DNA from 3 places in the Cylindrospermopsis raciborskii Cr2010 genome. Region 3 is predicted to be linked to each of the others. Evidence: predicted binding sites of a transcription regulator. Region 3 holds the regulator's gene; each other region holds the start of a gene.
What was found. The regulator HrcA, encoded in region 3, represses chaperone genes, less so after heat shock. The targets are predictions, from matches to a motif close to TTAGCACTCNNGANTCNNGAGTGCTAA.
Positions count from the first base shown of each region.

Region 1 (6,281 bases), 190 kb from region 3:
TGATCACCACTTTGTAACACCATAGAATTATCTATCCTCACCAATAAATCAGACTTATTTTTGATTAATTTCAAATGAATTAGTTAACCAACCTCGACGCCAAAAAAACAACATTAAACTACTGGCAATCACTGCCATTAATCCCAGACAAAAGGGATACCCCCAATACCAGTTTAGTTCTGGCATATTATAGGGCGATTTTTCGGTACTAAAATTCATGCCATATACTCCTACAACAAATGTCAAGGGGATGAAAATAGATGAAATTACCGTGAGTAGCTTCATAATTTCGTTCATTTTGTTACTCACAGCCGACATATAAACATCCATTAAGCCCGAAACCAATTCTCGGTAATTTTCTACCATATCCAGGACCTGGACTGCGTGATCATAACAATCTCTTAGGTAAATACTTACCTCTTGGCTAATCAAGTGGCTACCATCACGAATGAGGGAACTAATCGCATCCCTTTGGGGCCAAATTCCTCTTCTTAGTTGTAATAACTCTCGTTTAACTTGATATATTTGCTTTAAAGTTTCTGATGTAGGATTAGTAATTACTTCTTCCTCCAGCTCAGCAATACGCTCCCCATACAATTCTAAGACTGGAAAAAAACCGTCAATAATGGCATCTAATAGAGAGTAAGCCAAATAATCACTTTTCTCTCCCCGGATAATACCTTTATTCTTATTAATTCTTGCCCTGACACTGTCGAAACAATCATGCTCTGATTCTTCTTGAATGGTTAAAACATAATGGGTTCCTAGGACTAAGCTAACCTGTTCACTATAAAAACTACGATTATTGGTATTTGGCACAACCATTCGGGCAATTATCACCAGTTGTTCTTCATAATCTTCAATCTTGGGTCGTTCTGCCATATTGACTACGTCTTCCAAAATCAACGGGTGTAAATCAAAAGTTTGTCCCAAGCGATGAATTACATCCCGATTTCCTAAACCTTGGACATCCACCCAAGAAACGGACTGTGTCCGGAGGTAATCACTACATTCTTCTGGATTGATGATTCGCCTTTCGACTAAATCAGTTGAGTTGTAATCCATTAAAACAATTTGTGGTTGTTGGGCATCCTCATGAATGATAATCGTCCCTGGAATAGTGCCTGGTTGATGATAATATTCCTGAGTAAAGGATTTACCGGTTTTTGCACCATCTATACCTCGATTACTCCTGTTATTCCCAGAGCGAGCATGTTTCTTATTCATCGGAAATTTCACCTAATTTTTAGTGACAAGTGGTGAAAAAAACAAAAAAGTTTGTCTTATAAAAAAGACAAACTATGAAAAATTTTACCTTAAAGGGCGGCAATTAAAACATTCCCATGCCACCCATGCCACCCATACCGCCCATACCACCCATACCGCCCATGCCAGGGTCGGGTGCAGCGGGGGCTTTCTTTTCTGGTTTTTCCACTACTAAAACCTCGGTGGTTAACACCATACCTGCAATAGATGCAGCGTTTTGTAATGAGGAACGAACTACTTTAGCGGGGTCAATAATCCCAGCGGCAATCAGGTCTTCAAATTCACCAGTAGCCGCATTGTAGCCAATATTAAAATCGCTGTTGCGAACTTGAGAAACAATTACAGAACCCTCCACACCTGCATTGTTAGCAATTTGACGTAGGGGGGCTTCTAGGGATCTTTGGACAATTTCTGCCCCAATTTTTTCTTCCCCATCCAAAGTGTCTTTAATTGCATCTACTTTTGCAACTAAATGAATTAGAGTTGTGCCACCACCTGGAACAATCCCTTCTTCTACTGCTGCTTTAGTAGCATTTAGCGCATCCTCAATTCGCAGTTTACGGTCTTTTAGTTCGGTTTCCGTAGCAGCACCGACTTTGATAACTGCCACACCGCCAGCTAATTTAGCAATCCGTTCTTGCAGTTTTTCCGCATCATAGTCAGAATCCGTTTCTTCTAGCTGCTTACGAATCTGGGCAATCCGTTTTTGGATTTCCGGTTTGTTTTCACTACCAGAAACAATGGTGGTGTTTTCCTTATCTATGGTTATTTTCCGAGCTTTCCCCAGCATTTCTAGGGTTGCTGTATCCAGACTCAAACCAATTTCTTCGGAAATCATTTGCCCATCGGTGAGAATGGCAATATCCTGTAACAAGGCTTTACGACGTTCACCAAAGCCGGGAGATTTAATAGCAGCAACGGCTAAAACTCCCCGTGCTTTGTTGACTACTAAGGTTGCTAAAGCATCTCCTTCCACATCTTCAGCAATAATTAACAAAGGCTGACCCAACCGGGCTACTTTTTCTAATATTGGCACCAGGTCCTGAATACTACTGATTTTCTTATCTGCAATTAGAATGCGGGGGTTATCAAATTCTACTGTCATCCGGTCATTGTTGGTAATGAAGTAGGGAGAAATGTAACCTCTATCAATTTGCATTCCTTCTACCACTTCCAATTCCGTTGTTAAGGATTTGGACTCTTCCACGGTAATGACACCATCTTTGGTAACCTTGGCCATGGCCTGGGCTAACATCTGGCCTACTTCTTCATCATTGCCAGCAGAAACTGTGGCAACTTGAGCAATACTGGCAGTAGGAGAATCTAATTCGCTGTCTTCTACCGGTTTAGCAATTTTGGCAATTTCCTTGACTAGTGCTTCTACGGTTTTATCTATACCCCGTTTCAATGCAATGGGATTTGTACCAGCAGCTACGTTTTTTAATCCTTCCTTAACTAGGGCTTGTGCCAGCACGGTGGCGGTTGTAGTTCCATCTCCAGCTACATCCTTGGTTTTGGAAGCCACTTCTTGAATTAGTCTGGCCCCAGTATTTTCTAGGGGGTCTTCCAATTCAATTTCTTTGGCTACTGTAATGCCATCGTTCACAATTTGGGGGATACCAAATTTTTTTTCTAACAGCACATTACGACCCCTTGGTCCCAGGGTGATTTTTACCGCATCCGCTAATGCGTTAATACCCTTTTCTAGAGCCCGACGTGATTCTTCATCAAATGCAATGATCTTAGCCATGGTTGATCTTTTCCTTAGTTTCATTAGACAATTTAGCACTCTTAATTCAGGAGTGCTAACTGTGCCGCCTATTCAATTTAGCAAATAGTTACCAAAAATGGGTGCAGCTGTGGGAGGTAAGCCAGAACGCCTATCTGGCACTCACTTTTACCGATCAACTTTGTCCTGAGCGTTTTGGCTAAGGCTATACTATTACAGTTGGTACTGGTCTGGCAAACTAATGGTTATGGTTATGGGGGGAAATGAATATAGACAACTCTCTTAAGGCTCTTGGTATTGCTAACCCTAGTGGCACCGGCTGGTTAGCAGTGGTATTTACTTTTATTTTGGCTTGGCTCATAACCTGGGGTTCAATTCCCACTGTTCGTCAATTTGCCCTCCGGGTCGGTTGGGCTGACCAACCTAATGCCCGACGACTCAATCGGGAACCTTTACCCAATGCGGGAGGCCTGGCTATCTATGCCGGCGTAATTGCTGCTGTGGTCTTTGCCAGTCTTTTCCGACCTATCGAACTCCAGGGGGTTTTAGCCCAGGTTCTCACAATTCTTTTGGGTGGATCTATTCTTGTTTTGGTTGGGTTTATAGACGACCAGTTTGGTCTGCCTCCATTTATTCGGTTATGGACACAAATTATTACTGCCCTGTTATTGGTGGCTAATGGTATGAGTATCAAGGTGATGTTTGGTACTCCTATTGATTCCTTTTTGTCTACAGCTCTCACTGTTTTATGGATAGTTGGCATTACCAATGCCGTTAATCTCATGGACGGTATGGATGGTTTAGCTGGTGGCATTAGTTTTATTACTGCCATGAGTTTGTTGGGGGTCTCTGCCCAGTTTGATAATCGAGCCGCAGCAACTCTGGTATTGGCTGCACTGTCGGGGGCAGCTCTTGGCTTTTTACGCCACAACTTTTACCCCTCCCGCATTATTATGGGTGATGCTGGAGCCTATTTTTTAGGTTATGTGCTAGCTGCTACAAGTATATTAGGTAAATTACAGGAAAGTACCATTTATTCTCTTATACCAACGGTTTTGTTTTTGATGTTGCCAGTTTTAGATACTACCCAGGTTTTTATTAAACGCCTCCTAGCAGGAAAAAACCCTCTCAGTACTCCTGGTAAGGATCATTTACATCATCGTCTATTGGCTTGGGGTTTTTCTCAACGACGCGCTAGCTTGATATTATGGTCATTAACCTTGTTCTTTAATATTTTAGCTATGTCTATACAAGCTATGACTTTACCTGTAATTTTTGCTTCCGCATCCGCTATTGTTTTATTTATGTCCTCTACTTTAATTCCACGGGTTCATAGTAACTCTTGATTGGGTATCCATGAATCCTATTACTCAATTTGGGCTTGCTATGACGCAGGCCCTATCTTCTGAATTTTAAATTACCATACCCCCATCCACGTTAAATACTTGTCCAGTAATATAGGCAGCAGCGGGATCCGTGGCTAGAAAGCTTACCATTCCTGCAATTTCTTCCGGCTTGCCAAATCTCCCTAAAGGAATGTACTGCAGGATTCCCTCCGCCTTGATTTCACTGGTCATGTCCGTTTGGATAAAACCTGGGGCAACTGCATTGACTGTAATACCACGGGATGCTAATTCTTTAGCAACGGTCTTGGTAAAGCCTATTACCCCCGCCTTGGCTGCACTGTAGTTGGCCTGCCCTGGATTGCCCATTTGCCCCGCTACAGAAGATATGTTAATTATTCTCCCCGATCTCTGCTTGAGCATAATCTTGCTCACAGCTTTTGTACATAAAAATACACCTGTCAAATTTGTATCTATTACCGCCTGCCAGTCTTCTAATTTCATCCGCAGCAATAGGGTGTCACGGGTAATACCCGCATTGTTTACCAGCAGATCAATTCGGTTGAACGTTTCTAAGGTCTTGTTCACCATGTCCTCTACCTGACCCGCTTGGGAAACATCCGCCTGCAGAGCGATCGCTTCTCCCCCTAATGCTATAATCTCAGATACTACTTTCTCCGCAGCAGTACTGGAGCTAGCATAGTTAACTACTATTTTAGCTCCTTTCTCTGCCAGTTGGAGGGCGATCGCCCGGCCAATACCTCTCGATGCTCCTGTAACAATTGCAACTTGATCTTTTACTGATGTCATTGGGTGTTTTTGAATATTGGTTAACTGCAGTATTCAGAACCACTAAGTAGGTGTTCTGGCTACAACTATAATATTAACCAAGTTCAGCAACCTTTTTGTCGAGCTTTGCTTGCTTTTGATGTTGTCCGGGAACTCTTTCTGTGCGAGACAAACTCCCGGTGCTTCGTTTAGCCAGAGCTAACAACAAATAGACAATTAACAAGTATCCGGAAGCTAAAATAAATATCATCATAGGCACATTCTCATAATTCATTTTTAAACCATCCCAACCCCCAAAAAAACATAAAGTTAGAACCGTTACTAACTACAGAGCCTATTAGCCCAGCTGAAACCACACTATCTACGTGGGAAAGTATTTTTCCCACATCAAAATTGTCGGAATAAACTTCCTGATTTCGCGGACAACAATTTATTTTGTACTCACATACGCCATGAGCAGAATTACCTACTGATGAGGAATTTCTTCTCGGAAGTGAATAGCTCAAAAATTTAAAATTTCTAGATTTTAGTCTAACATGAGGAAATAAAATTTGTGCAAAATTTTGAGTTTATTTTTCAGTTATGACCATAGTCACCTGCGTCAAGCCCTACTTGCAAGTCTAGTTTGAATTTTTACCAACTTTACACAGATATATAAGTTTTTAAGCTAATAAAAGAGATAAAATATGGTTAACCAAGTTTAATTTCATCGAGTTTTAACTTTAAACAACTAAAAGCAAATGGTAACCAGGGATACAAAAAGCCAGGAAAAGTAACAATTGTGGTCAACTATTAACCGATAACTTTGCGGCCTTGATGGTTTATCTTAAAATGAGTAAAGAATATGTAAACTTTCGTAACTAAAGTCAGAGTCCGCCCATCCATGACCCCAGCCACCTTCCTGTTTACCCCTGTGGAAGCAGACCTGCGAATACTAGCAGATAACCTGACACAGCTAGTTGGAAATCGCCACCCCATTCTCTATGCAGCAGCTGAACATTTATTCGGTGCTGGGGGTAAGCGTATCAGACCAGCCATTGTTTTATTAATATCGCGGGCTACAACGCTAGAAGAAGACATCTCCCTAGGTCACAGACGATTGGCTGAAATTACAGAGATGATTCATACAGCCAGTTTAGTTCATGATGATGTAG
Region 1 covers NZ_CP065936.1:148,183-154,463, reverse strand. The annotation lists gene C6N34_RS00690 (hypothetical protein) at 1-23, opposite strand, end outside; gene corA (magnesium/cobalt transporter CorA) at 55-1,227, opposite strand; gene groL (chaperonin GroEL) at 1,331-3,016, opposite strand; gene C6N34_RS00675 (MraY family glycosyltransferase) at 3,259-4,341, shown strand; gene fabG (3-oxoacyl-[acyl-carrier-protein] reductase) at 4,408-5,148, opposite strand; gene C6N34_RS00665 (hypothetical protein) at 5,222-5,380, opposite strand; gene sds (solanesyl diphosphate synthase) at 6,011-6,281, shown strand, end outside.
Region 1: groL (chaperonin GroEL) is a predicted target of HrcA. The motif match lies at 3,049-3,075, and genes of this name have one in related genera.

Region 2 (6,281 bases), 1.1 Mb from region 3:
TAGATGAAGCAATACATTCTCTAGTATTTGTCCCCCCAGCAGAAAGATATTCCTGGTGGGGAAAACTACAACAAGAATCAAGACGTATACTCAAAAAAATGGCTGATCAAGCTACGAAAGCAGGTAATAACATCAAGATCAAGCAACTATCAGGACTATATGCTGATATTTGCCAGTACACTAAGGATGATTTACAACTGGAGGATGGGGGAACTCCAGGAGAGGTTCTATCCTGCCTTCGCTTATACGCAAAAATAAATGAGGAAGAATATCCAGGAAGGGTAATATATAGAGCTTGTTAAAACAGGGATTTTTAACCCACTCATCCAGTTCTAAAATTCAGAAGAATGATTTTTTGAGCTTTGAGTGATAAAGACATCAATTCAAAACTCAAAATTTCATTCAACTACATGGCTATGGCTTTAAGCCATTTGATTTTCAATTGCCCAGCGTGCTAGCTCAGTACGATTATGCAGGTTAGTTTTGCCTAACATATTAGATACATGGCTTTCAACCGTACGTTGACTGACATTTAATTCCTCAGCAATTTCCCGATTTGCTAAACCCCTAGCCACAAATTGAACTACTTTTAGTTCCGTGGGGGTCAATTGAACATCAAAAGGAACTTGGATGCGAGAACCAGGTTCCCCTACCTTGGTTTGATGTTCTTTCCAGCGACTGGTTTGCTTGAGTGAGGATTCTACTTGGGCCACAAGTTCTTCCGGTTCAAAGGGTTTGACCATATATACATCAGCTCCCTTATTTAACCCTTTTACCCTGTCCGCACTTTGTCCTTTCGCTGACAGAAAAAGAACGGGTACCCAACTAGTCCGCTCGTTTTGTCTCACCTGTTCAACAAAGGTATAACCGTCCATTTCTGGCATCATCACATCACAGATGATCATATCGGGAATATCCTGTTCTAAAACACCTAGAGCTGTTCGCCCATTTTCAGCTGTTAGAACGTCATATCCCCTAAATCCTAGATAGTCTCTGACTAGCAGAATTAAATTAGGATCGTCATCAATCAGTAAAAGTCGTTTTTGGTCTTTCATGCTGAATTCTTTTATAGCGTTGGCATTTTTCGCGCTTAGATCCTTCCCGGAATGGGATGGAGGAGCTTCTTTCCACCTAACTCATTCCTGTTGGTTGTGGTTTGGGAGGGTGGTTGTTACTCCTTACATAATACTAGTAACTTAATGACAAAGGTCTAGTAAGGATACGGAGAGCAAAAGTATTTATAATGCGCTATTATATTTTCCTTTGCCAGAAGCGGGTGCAAGAATCTGATTCAATCATTTTGACAAGTTCAGTGTTGAGCTAAAGATGATTTTTACAACCCTACCCGCATTTCTATTAGGTTACTATTGCCCATACAATATCCAAGTTTTAGCGTTGAAGTTAAATCACACAAGAAAATAAAATTGGAGAACCGATTTTACATTTCTATATCTGTTTAACTCTTGCTAAAGGATTCACCTTTAGTGGTTGAACGCCACAACTCCCTATCCTCTCGGCAGTTAACGCCTCTGAGGAATACATTCTAATTATGTTCAGGCTACTATTGAGGTCTGCATTAATAACCTGACCATTAGCGGATCTAAATAGTCCTCGATGTAATCGTTCCCCCAAGTATTTTTGATGTTTTGCTATGGGTTCAAAATCCCAAGCAGAGCACTTGCTGGTATATGCCTCATTAACTGTGATTAGTTCAATCTGTGCTAGTCGGCATTTATGTTTCAGTATATCAATGAGTCTACTATGGGGTATTGGCATAAAGTTGTGTCTCTTGCTTGTACCCATCCTAGTCTCTTTTTCCCATTCATCGTTCTTTCCCACTACTAAGGTTTTAATACCATTAGACTTGAGATAATTGATTACGATAGAGGAGGTCTGATGAAGATAGTTATCTAATCGGTTATGATGTTTGGTGGTTATCCCACCCAATCTTTGACTAGGTTGACTCTCAGACTGATAGGATCCTATTAGATCCAGCTTTCTGTTGAACAGTCGATTGAGGGATTTTAACGGTTTACCATTCACCAATAAAGGTCTAATAGTTGAACTATTAGTTGTTAAGGCAACCAGGTTATTAACTCCTAGGTCTATACCAGCTATAACTCGTGTAGACCTAGTTGTAGGCTCTTGCACCTCATAAATGAATTTGAGGAGATATGAGCCATTATTCCTGGGAATAATCATGGCTTCTACCAGTTTTCTAGCCTTACCAATGGAATCGTTCACATCACCCTCAAATAGACCCTCAAATAACTGGCACATTCCTTGGACCAGGGATGGTTGATCCATGGTTGGACAACCCTGATATACATTGTATACGACAATTGGAAAGCGTCCCTTAATTTTGTGTTTGTAATTGGGAATTTTTGGTGGATCCACATATTTAGATGGATTAGCTTGCCAATCTTGCCAAGATCTGATATAATTTTTCCACCTTTGTAATACCTGTCTAATGACTGACAAACCTCTGTGAGTAACTGCCATCTCCTGATAAGCTCTGGAACTAAACACTAAGCTATACAGCTTCCCACTAGAGAGTATCTTGCCTGTTTTAAAGAAAGACTGCCTTAGATAATAGGTACACAAATTGTAGAGACTTTTGGCTCTAAAGCAGATTAAATCACATCCCTGCCAATACTTATCATTTTTGTAAATGGGATGCGTTTTAACTAACTGCATCTAGTTTTCTCCTGCAAGTAGAATGTGGAAATTGACGAAATTTGGTTGCACCAATAGCCAAAAGTTGGGAACTCCTGTATTGTTACTCATTCAGCGATTCCTTGACTACATTTCTATAACAATTTTCCTCATTTGGAAATAAAGTTGTTCATATAAAAATATTCACTACTTACGCAACAGAACCAGACAACTAAAATAATTCAGTATTTACGCTTGATTAGCAGGTAATAAATATAGCTAAATACAGTGTAGAAAGGCAAAAATCTAGTTGATTCCGTTTTCCTCACCTATTGAGAATTTATCTGGTTCGGAAAACCGTACAGATAAGATTGTTGCCATTTGTGGTCTTTTTTCGGTACATTAGCACTCAGGAGTTGAGAGTGCTAATCAACGACATTTAAAGATAAGGAAAAAATATGGCAGCAGTATCTCTAAGCGTATCCACAGTTAAGCCCCTAGGCGATCGCGTGTTTGTAAAAGTCACAGCAGCTGAAGAAAAGACAGCAGGTGGTTTATATTTGCCCGACACAGCAAAAGAAAAGCCCCAGGTAGGGGAAGTAGTAGCTTTAGGACCTGGTAAGCGTAATGATGACGGAACCCGTCAAGAAATTGAGCTGAAAGTAGGGGACAAAGTACTATATTCCAAGTATGCAGGTACAGACATCAAACTGGGTACAGACGAATTTGTACTACTTTCTGAAAAAGACATTCTAGCAGTAGTTGGGTAATAGTAGTTGGGTAGGAGAACGAACTACCCTAGAAGCTACCCTAAAAAGTTGATAGTTAACACATAAGCAATTCAAGAAGTAAACAGATTATGGCAAAGCGCATCATTTACAACGAAAACGCCCGTCGAGCTTTGGAAAAAGGTATTGACATTTTGGCCGAAGCTGTAGCTGTGACCCTAGGTCCCAAAGGACGTAACGTAGTTCTAGAGAAGAAATTTGGCGCACCACAAATTGTTAATGATGGTGTCACCATTGCTAAAGAAATTGAATTAGAAGACCATATTGAGAACACAGGCGTTTCCTTGATTCGCCAAGCTGCTTCTAAAACCAACGATGCTGCTGGTGATGGTACCACCACAGCCACCGTATTGGCCCATGCAATTGTGAAGGAAGGTCTCCGTAACGTTGCTGCTGGTGCTAATGCGATTCAGTTAAAGCGTGGTATTGATAAAGCCACAGCATTCTTAGTAGACAAGATTGCGGAACATGCTCGTCCCGTGGAAGATTCCAAAGCCATTGCACAAGTAGGCTCCATTTCTGCTGGTAACGATGAAGAAGTGGGTCAAATGATTGCGGAAGCAATGGATAAAGTGGGTAAAGAGGGTGTGATTTCCTTGGAAGAAGGGAAATCCATGACCACAGAATTGGAAATCACCGAAGGTATGCGTTTTGATAAGGGTTATATTTCCCCTTATTTTGCTACCGACGCTGAGCGCATGGAAGCAGTATTTGACGATCCTTATATTCTTCTTACCGACAAGAAGATTGCCCTAGTGCAGGATTTAGTACCTGTGTTAGAGCAAGTAGCACGTCAAGGTAAACCCCTAGTCATCATTGCTGAAGACATTGAAAAAGAAGCTCTAGCTACCCTAGTAGTTAACCGTCTACGCGGCGTACTGAACGTAGCAGCAGTGAAAGCTCCTGGTTTTGGGGATCGTCGTAAAGCCATGTTAGAAGATATTGCAGTTCTAACTGGTGGACAAGTAATCACAGAAGATGCTGGTTTAAAACTAGAAAACACCAAACTAGATAGTTTAGGTAAAGCGCGCCGCATCACCATTACCAAAGACAACACCACCGTTGTAGCTGAAGGTAATGAAGCTGCAGTAAAAGCTCGTTGCGAACAAATCCGTCGTCAAATGGATGAAACTGAATCTTCCTATGACAAAGAAAAACTGCAAGAGCGTCTAGCCAAACTCTCTGGTGGTGTAGCAGTAGTCAAAGTTGGTGCAGCTACCGAAACCGAAATGAAGGATAAGAAGCTGCGTTTAGAAGACGCTATCAATGCTACCAAAGCTGCTGTAGAAGAAGGCATAGTTCCTGGTGGTGGTACAACCCTAGCTCACCTAGCACCCCACTTAGAGGAATGGGCCAATAAAACCTTAACCAGTGAAGAGTTAACAGGTGCTTTAATAGTTGCCCGTGCCTTACCTGCTCCTTTAAAGAGAATTGCAGAAAACGCTGGACAAAACGGTGCTGTAATTGCTGAAAGAGTGAAAGAGAAAGAGTTCAACGTAGGGTTTAACGCTTCTACCAACGAATTCGTTGACATGTTAGCTGCGGGTATTGTAGATCCTGCGAAGGTAACCCGTTCCGCACTGCAAAATGCTGCTTCTATTGCTGGTATGGTACTAACAACCGAGTGTATTGTGGTTGACAAACCAGATCCCAAGGAAGCTGCTCCTGCTGGTGGTGCTGGTATGGGTGGTGGAGATTTCGACTACTAATCCCTAATGTGGGGGAAGATTTGACACCTTCCCCCAAGTGGGTAAGTGGAATTAAATATAAGATGAACGTAGAACGTAGGTTGGGTTGAAGTATGAAACCCAACACCCCCATGGGTTACGCTCCTACTTATGATTTAAGGAATATTAGCGAGAAGGAAGCTGCTCCTGCTAGTGGAGACTTGGACTACTAATCCCTAATGTGGGGGAAGATTTGACACCTTCCCCCAAGTGGGTAAGTGGAATTAAATATAAGATGAACGTAGGTTGGGTTGAAGTATGAAACCCAACACCCCCATGGGTTACGCTCCTGCTTATGATTTAAGGAATATTAGCGAGAAGGAAGCTGCTCCTGCTAGTGGAGACTTGGACTACTAATCCCTAATGTGGGGGAAGATTTGACACCTTCCCCCAAGTGGGTAAGTGGAATTAAATATAAGATGAACGTAGGTTGGGTTGAAGTATGAAACCCAACACCCCCATGGGTTACGCTCCTGCTTATGATTTAAGGAATATTAGCGGGATAGCACCAGATTGCTAGTTAATGTAATAGCCAAATCCTGTTCTGGGCGTAGAACAAACACATCAGCCCTGTTTTTTCTCAGTAACACACTGGCTAAAGCGCCCGCTGCTGCACCACCAATGGGTTCTAAAACCTCCACCTTTTTATTACCAGTGACCAGAGCTATCAAGGTTGCAGCACCAGCACCAATAGCAGCATCGGTTAGAATTTGACCAGTGTTACTTCCCTTAGTGATGGTTTCAGTTTTAGTGATGGTTCTGGAGTTGGCACTAATTGGTTGGGTTTTACCATTAGGAAACACCAATTCTGTAGCGACGAATCTTACCCCCCTTCTATTATTGCCACCTAAATTAACCGGTGTCAATTCTCCTGTTACCTCGCTATTAGCAGGGATTAAGATATTTCTATTACTATCCATAATATCATTAGCTATTCTCAGGGTCAGGGGTATTCTTTCCCCTGGTTGGAGAATTATTTTTTCTTTTTCATAGGTTACAGGTAGGGTCACATTAGCTGGAATGGTAATCGTGCGCGGTTGGTTAAAGTTAAATTGTGCTTGAGCAGGATTAGGGTAGATCCAGGGAATAACAGCCCCTGTGTTAATGGCTA
Region 2 covers NZ_CP065936.1:1,464,758-1,471,038, forward strand. The annotation lists gene C6N34_RS06710 (hypothetical protein) at 1-302, shown strand, start outside; gene C6N34_RS06715 (response regulator transcription factor) at 423-1,055, opposite strand; gene C6N34_RS06720 (RNA-guided endonuclease InsQ/TnpB family protein) at 1,447-2,697, opposite strand; gene groES (co-chaperone GroES) at 3,114-3,425, shown strand; gene groL (chaperonin GroEL) at 3,515-5,152, shown strand; gene C6N34_RS06735 (conjugal transfer protein TrbI) at 5,665-6,281, opposite strand, start outside.
Region 2: groES (co-chaperone GroES) is a predicted target of HrcA. The motif match lies at 3,058-3,084, and genes of this name have one in related genera.

Region 3 (6,281 bases):
CCAAGCCACTATTTTTTGTCCCCTTCCATCAAAAAACAAGACTGCACTATACACCAAAGGCCAAATTCCCATTAAATAAAATAGGGCGATAATCACAGGATTAATACCTTGCCAATTTCCTATACACAGGTTTTTGATTAGCTCTACAGTTAAGGGAAAGTTATCAGGGGGAGCAAGGAAAAAGGCGTAGCTGACAAACCCTAGCCATATTGCCAATAACATGATTCTTCTGAACATTTTGTCACGCCTCTACACACCAATTAAAACCATAACATCAATAGCAAATCAATAGTAGTTAAATGCTTCCGAAAGATATGCTGCTGCTGCTGCTACCACTGCAATGGCATTTTCATAGTCTAACCTAGTTGGTCCCAAAACTCCTACCCTTCCAACAGGTACTGTACCCCTACGATAACTAGAAAAAATTAGGGAGCAGGTTCTCATAGGTTCTAAGGGATTTTCTGTGCCAATGCGCACTGTTACCTTGGGTTGACCAGTTTCTTCTATCTCCGGTTCGTCACATATTAATTTCCATAGTTGTTCTTGTTCTTCTTCTAGGAGATGCATTATTGTTTGTACTTGCTGCACCTGGGAAAATTCCGGTTGTCTTAATACCTCTCCCACACCCCGCACCATAATTTGGCTATTTGGTGGATTGGATGCACGCTTGAGTAATTCTGTCAAGGACTTTTTCAACAGTTCTCCATAACTTTGAAATTCCCGATCTAATTCACTCCAATTCATATTGGCTAGATCTGATAAGGTATAGTTACGCAAGCTGGTATTTAAAAAGTTAGAAAGTATTTGTAGTTCTCTGTCAATCGTTTCTGCTTCCAGTTGATTTACACCCGATTCTGGGAACAAGTCCACCACTTTGGAATGGGTTTCATATCCATCAGTGACCACAATCACCATGACTTTTCCCGTTTCCACTTGTAAAAGTTGTAAGTGTCTGATTTGGGTAGTGTTAGCTTGTGGCATGGTAATTAGGGTAATACAGCCACTTAAAGTCGCTAAAATCTGTGCCGCACCCTGTAATAAGGCTTCTAAACTCCAATCATCCCAAGGTAGTCGCTGCTGTAAGGTGGATTCCACTTCCTTGACTAAAGCTGCTGACGGTTTCATCAGCTGATTCACATATATACGATAACCTGAATCCGAGGGAATCCTACCCGCAGAAGTATGGGGTTGGTACAATAAACCCGATTTCTCTAAAACGCCCATCACACTACGAATAGTGGCAGAACTAATACCAAGGTCAAACTCTTCAATTAAAGCTTTTGAACCAACTGGCTCCGCCGTGGCAATGTAATGTCTTACCGTTGCCCATAGTATATGTTGTTGTCGATTTGTCAGCTGGACTTGCATAAAGTATATTTTGGTGAAGGCGTATTTTAAGGGGTGCAAAAGTTTGTCTCGCGACACGGACAAGGGAAAAATAAAGGGAAATTAAAAATCTATTACTTTAACAAACCTAAAGTCTAACAAGTTGCAGTACCTGTCTATATTTGTATTACTTATACTGGATCACCCATATCCAACCATTCTACAATCTTCCCATAAATTTTCTACAAAAGTTTGTGCTTGCTGATACAAAAAGCTACCTTTTAATGGGTAGCAAGATGATGAAGCACTTCCTATCTGTAAACACAGTGTTTAATATCGAGGTATGGAGTTATCGACCAAGAGAGAATAGGCATCTATCCCACCTACAATATTACTAACGTCTCTAAATCCCTGAGATAAAAGCCATTGGCACATTTGAGCAGATCTTGAACCATGGTGGCATAATACCAGGGTTTCCTTAGAAGTATCAAAACGGGTGGAAATTTCTCCTTGCCATTGATTATATTCACTCAGGGGGAGATTGACAAAACCAGAAATTTGTGCTATGGCAATCTCTTGTGGTTCTCGCACGTCTAGTAACTGTAAATTTGAACCATCCTGGATTAAACGTTGTTGTAGTTCTTGAACTCGAATTTCTTTAAAAGATTGATCAGTCATCGTAACATAATTGTTAAACTGCCAACTCAAATTATACTATATGGTGGCGACAAAAAAGCGGGAAAGTAGGTTAAAAGTGAATAATTTGAACGCGAATTATCAACGCTTATCTTTTGGTTGGATCTTGGCTGGTATTATTACTTTGCTGTTAATTGCTACTACTGGCTTATACTGGCTCCCCCATACAAGTAAGACTATTACCCCCATTTCTCACCCGGGGGCTAGTATGTTTGTTTCTCGAACATCACCTGCAATGATATCTCTACTGGTTAATCCCCAGGAGTTACAATCTTTAGACCGGGAATTTACTCAGGCGATCGCCAAATTATTGGCAAAAAATATAACTAATGATATTCAATCCTGGTTAGGTAAGGAAATTAGCTTGGTTGTTACCACTGGGGATCTAGACCGTAACCCAGATAATGGCATGCAACCGGGATATTTAATGATATTGGAAACGGAGGATCCAACTGAAAGCCGGGAGTTTATTAAATTATTATTTTCTCAAAGAGCTTTATTAGGAAAAACACTAGAAGTTGCAAAATATAATGGTACAAAGTTGGTTTATGATCTGCCCAGTGAAAACAAGTTAATATCCAGTCAATTTTCGGGGTTTGAAATCAACAGTTCTTTAGCTGGTGCGGTTGTAGGTAAATATGTTTTGTTTGCCAATGATATCAAGGTTTTAAAAGAGTCAATTAATAATGTTCAAGCTCCGAATTTGAATTTAGTCAGTTCTCCCAAATATCAAAAAGCTATTCAAGAACTGCCTAAAAATGCCCTAGCTCTGGGATATTTTAATTTACCATATTTGGCAAGATGGCAAAATTTAGAGTTTCCAGAAACATCAAGTTCTGCCAACTATGATAGTCAGCTTCTTTCCTTAGTGTTAAATCCTGATGGTTTGTTGGTAGAAACTGGATTTTTTAACCCATCCCCGGTTCCTAACCAAGCATCTAGGGCAAGGTTAAATAATGCTGTGAATTATCTTCCGGAATCTGTTGGTTTAGCAATTATTGGCGCTAATCTCCAGGAGGAGAGTAGTATAAATAAACTTTGGCAACAAGCAACAACTACTATTTACGGATCCCCAACTATAGGTACTCGTAGGTTATTACCACATTTGTGGGAAATTCAAGAACAATTAGGAATCACCTTGGCCAATGATATTTTCAGTTGGATAGATGGCGAATATGCTCTGGGGATTTTTCCTAGTTTGGAGGATAATACTCATTGGACCTTTATTGTGGAAAATTCCCCCAGTCTAATCCAGGGGATTGCTCACTTAAATACTGTAGCTGTAAAACAGGGATTTAATGTTAGTTCGTTCCCATTAAATGACCAAACAATTTTTGCATGGACAAAACTAAAATTCCTTAATAAAGTTGTAGATGCACAAATCATAGGTCTTCATACAACAGTTGATAACTATGAAATTTTTGCTTCCGATATTTTAACAATGGAAAAAATCCTCACCCATCAAGAAAATCCCCTTACCCAAAACCGCCAATTTAAGACAGCTGCTGGTCATAGATCACAAACCAACCAGGGTTATGTGTATATGGACTGGCAAAAAAGTCAAAGATTTCTCGAAAGTCAACAACCCCTAGTTCCATTGGGGGAATTGTTCGCTCAACCACTTTTTAAAAACTTGCGATCGCTCACAATTAACAATTATGGTCAGAACCCAGGGATGTGGAAAGGTGGAGTGTTTTTCCAGCTTAAAGATTAAAGACTTTGACCAATATTTTTCACCAGAGTTGGAAATCTAGTGCCCTATGATTTAAAATAAGAAAGTAGCTTTTTTGGATAATATCTCGATGCTATCTACACTGCGTGACGATTTTCGTATTATCTTTGAACGGGATCCAGCTGCTCGCAACTGGTTGGAAGTTTTATTTTGCTATCCGGGTTTACAAGCTCTCATCTTCCATAGAATAGCACATACCCTACATACCATGGGTATTCCCCTAATTCCCCGTCTCATTTCCCAGATAGCTAGATTTTTCACGGGTGTGGAAATACATCCAGGTGCGGTAATTGGTAAAGGAGTATTTATTGACCATGGTATGGGAGTGGTGATTGGAGAAACTGCCATTGTGGGTGATTATGCTCTTATATATCAGGGTGTAACCCTAGGTGGTACGGGTAAACAAAGCGGTAAACGTCACCCCACCCTGGGAGAAAACGTGGTTGTTGGTGCGGGTGCTAAGGTGTTAGGTAATCTCCAAATAGGTAGTAATGTTCGTATTGGTGCAGGTTCGGTAGTACTCAGGGATGTACCATCCAATTGTACTGTTGTTGGTATACCAGGGAGAATTATCTATCGTTCAGGGGTGCGTATTGCTCCCTTGGAACATAATAATCTACCTGATTCTGAAGCAGAAGCAATTCGAGCTTTAGTTAATCGTATTGAAATGCTAGAGGAAGAAATCAAAAATCTCAAAGACCCAATTCCATCTTTCCCTAGTTATCTGAAGAGCCCAGTTTTAGTGGGTAAACTAATAGCAGATCAAGAATCACCTAGGGAACAGAAACTCTGTCATATTCGCGATAAAGCCATACAAGAATTTTTGGATGGTGCGGGTATTTAGTTATCAAAAATTTGGGTCTAAAATGTGCAAATATGGTTGACTTCTCCTGAACCCCCGTGTCTTTAGACCGGGGAGTCAAATAACACTTAAATTATTGGGTCAACCTAACTACTAATAAGCAGAGAAATATCTATAAGTGGTAGAATAATCTTAACCGTTGTTCCCCGATTTAAACCCAAACTTTCCAAAGTAATTTTCCCCCCCATTAATTCAATCAAATTGCGGGAAATAGCTAATCCTAAACCCGTTCCCTCAAATTTGCGCGTGGTCGTACCATCTACCATCACAAAGGGACGAAATAATTTTTGCTGCTGCTGTGGATCTATACCTATACCAGTATCCACCACGGAAATAACCACATATAATTTACTATGTTGTTTGATAACTTTAGTGCTAATTGTAATACTTCCTTCTTCAGTGAATTTAGTGGCATTACCAATAACATTGATCAGCACCTGTTTGAGTTTGATTCTATCACCCTTAATAGGGATAACTTGCTCTGATATTTCACATTTTAATTGCAGTCCCTTCTTTTGCACGTTGACTGATTGTAAATTAATTACTTCTAGTAATAATTGGCGTAATTCCAACGGAATCATCACCACCGAAAGTTTACCAGCTTCTATTTTAGAAATATCTAACAAATCATTAATAATCCCTAAAAGATGAATTGCTGTATCATCAGCTTTTTTTAAAAACTCTAATTCCTCCTCCTTATCGTCACATAAACCATCTCTCACTAAACGCACACAGTTAATAATAATATTGAGGGGATTTCTCAATTCATGGGATGTGTTGGCTAAAAACTGACTTTTGACGGTGTTAGCTGATTTAGCCTCCTTCCAAGCCATTTCTAACTCTTCTGTCCATGCTTTCAGTCGTTCCACCATTTGATCCAGTGCTTGAGCTAATTGATTAAACTCCTTAATTCTAAAATTGCGCGGAATTGGTTGTACTGCATGATGACTGTGAATATTTAAAGCATAGTCCCTTAACTCCTCTACAGGATCTGCTAACAAAGGTGCCAAATACAAGGAAACCAATAAACTAGCACCTACCAAACCAACTGTTAAAGCAATAAGTATCAGTTTAATCTGATCTAATCCTAAAAGAGCATCTCTAACACTAGCAACAGCTAATATCACCCATTTTTCCTGTCTTTGTTTAGTAATGGGATTGGGAATAGCTGTATACCCAGCTACCGAGTCCTCTCCGTCGCTAAAATGAAAATTTATGGAGTTATTATTACCCTCAAGAGCATCTTTAATAACTCCTTTTAGCTGCTGCAAATCTGTATATTTATTAATATTAGTTCCTATGGTTTCTAAAGATGGATGGGCCAGAATAGTCCCGTCTTCACTAATCACTACTAAAGCACCAATGAGAGAACCTCGTTGATTTTCCATTTGTCGGTGTAGTGTAGTTTTAATAATTAAAACATAAGCCAAATTTCCCCGCTGATTATACACTGGTGCTGACAAAACTAATTCCAGTTGGTTTTCTGCAGGACGTTTACCAGTAATTCCCGATTTCAATGGTAAAACTGGTGTAATGTGAACCTGATGACTAATTCCACCAGAAAATTGACTATTAATCCATGACATACTATTTTCTATCAAAGGTTGATCGCCACAGCTACTAGCAATCACCGGATTCCTATCATCCCTATTATCAAGATGATTG
Region 3 covers NZ_CP065936.1:341,725-348,005, reverse strand. The annotation lists gene C6N34_RS01515 (hypothetical protein) at 1-237, opposite strand, end outside; gene hrcA (heat-inducible transcriptional repressor HrcA) at 286-1,368, opposite strand; gene C6N34_RS01505 (rhodanese-like domain-containing protein) at 1,657-2,004, opposite strand; gene C6N34_RS01500 (DUF3352 domain-containing protein) at 2,081-3,736, shown strand; gene cysE (serine O-acetyltransferase) at 3,825-4,598, shown strand; gene C6N34_RS01490 (sensor histidine kinase) at 4,703-6,281, opposite strand, start outside.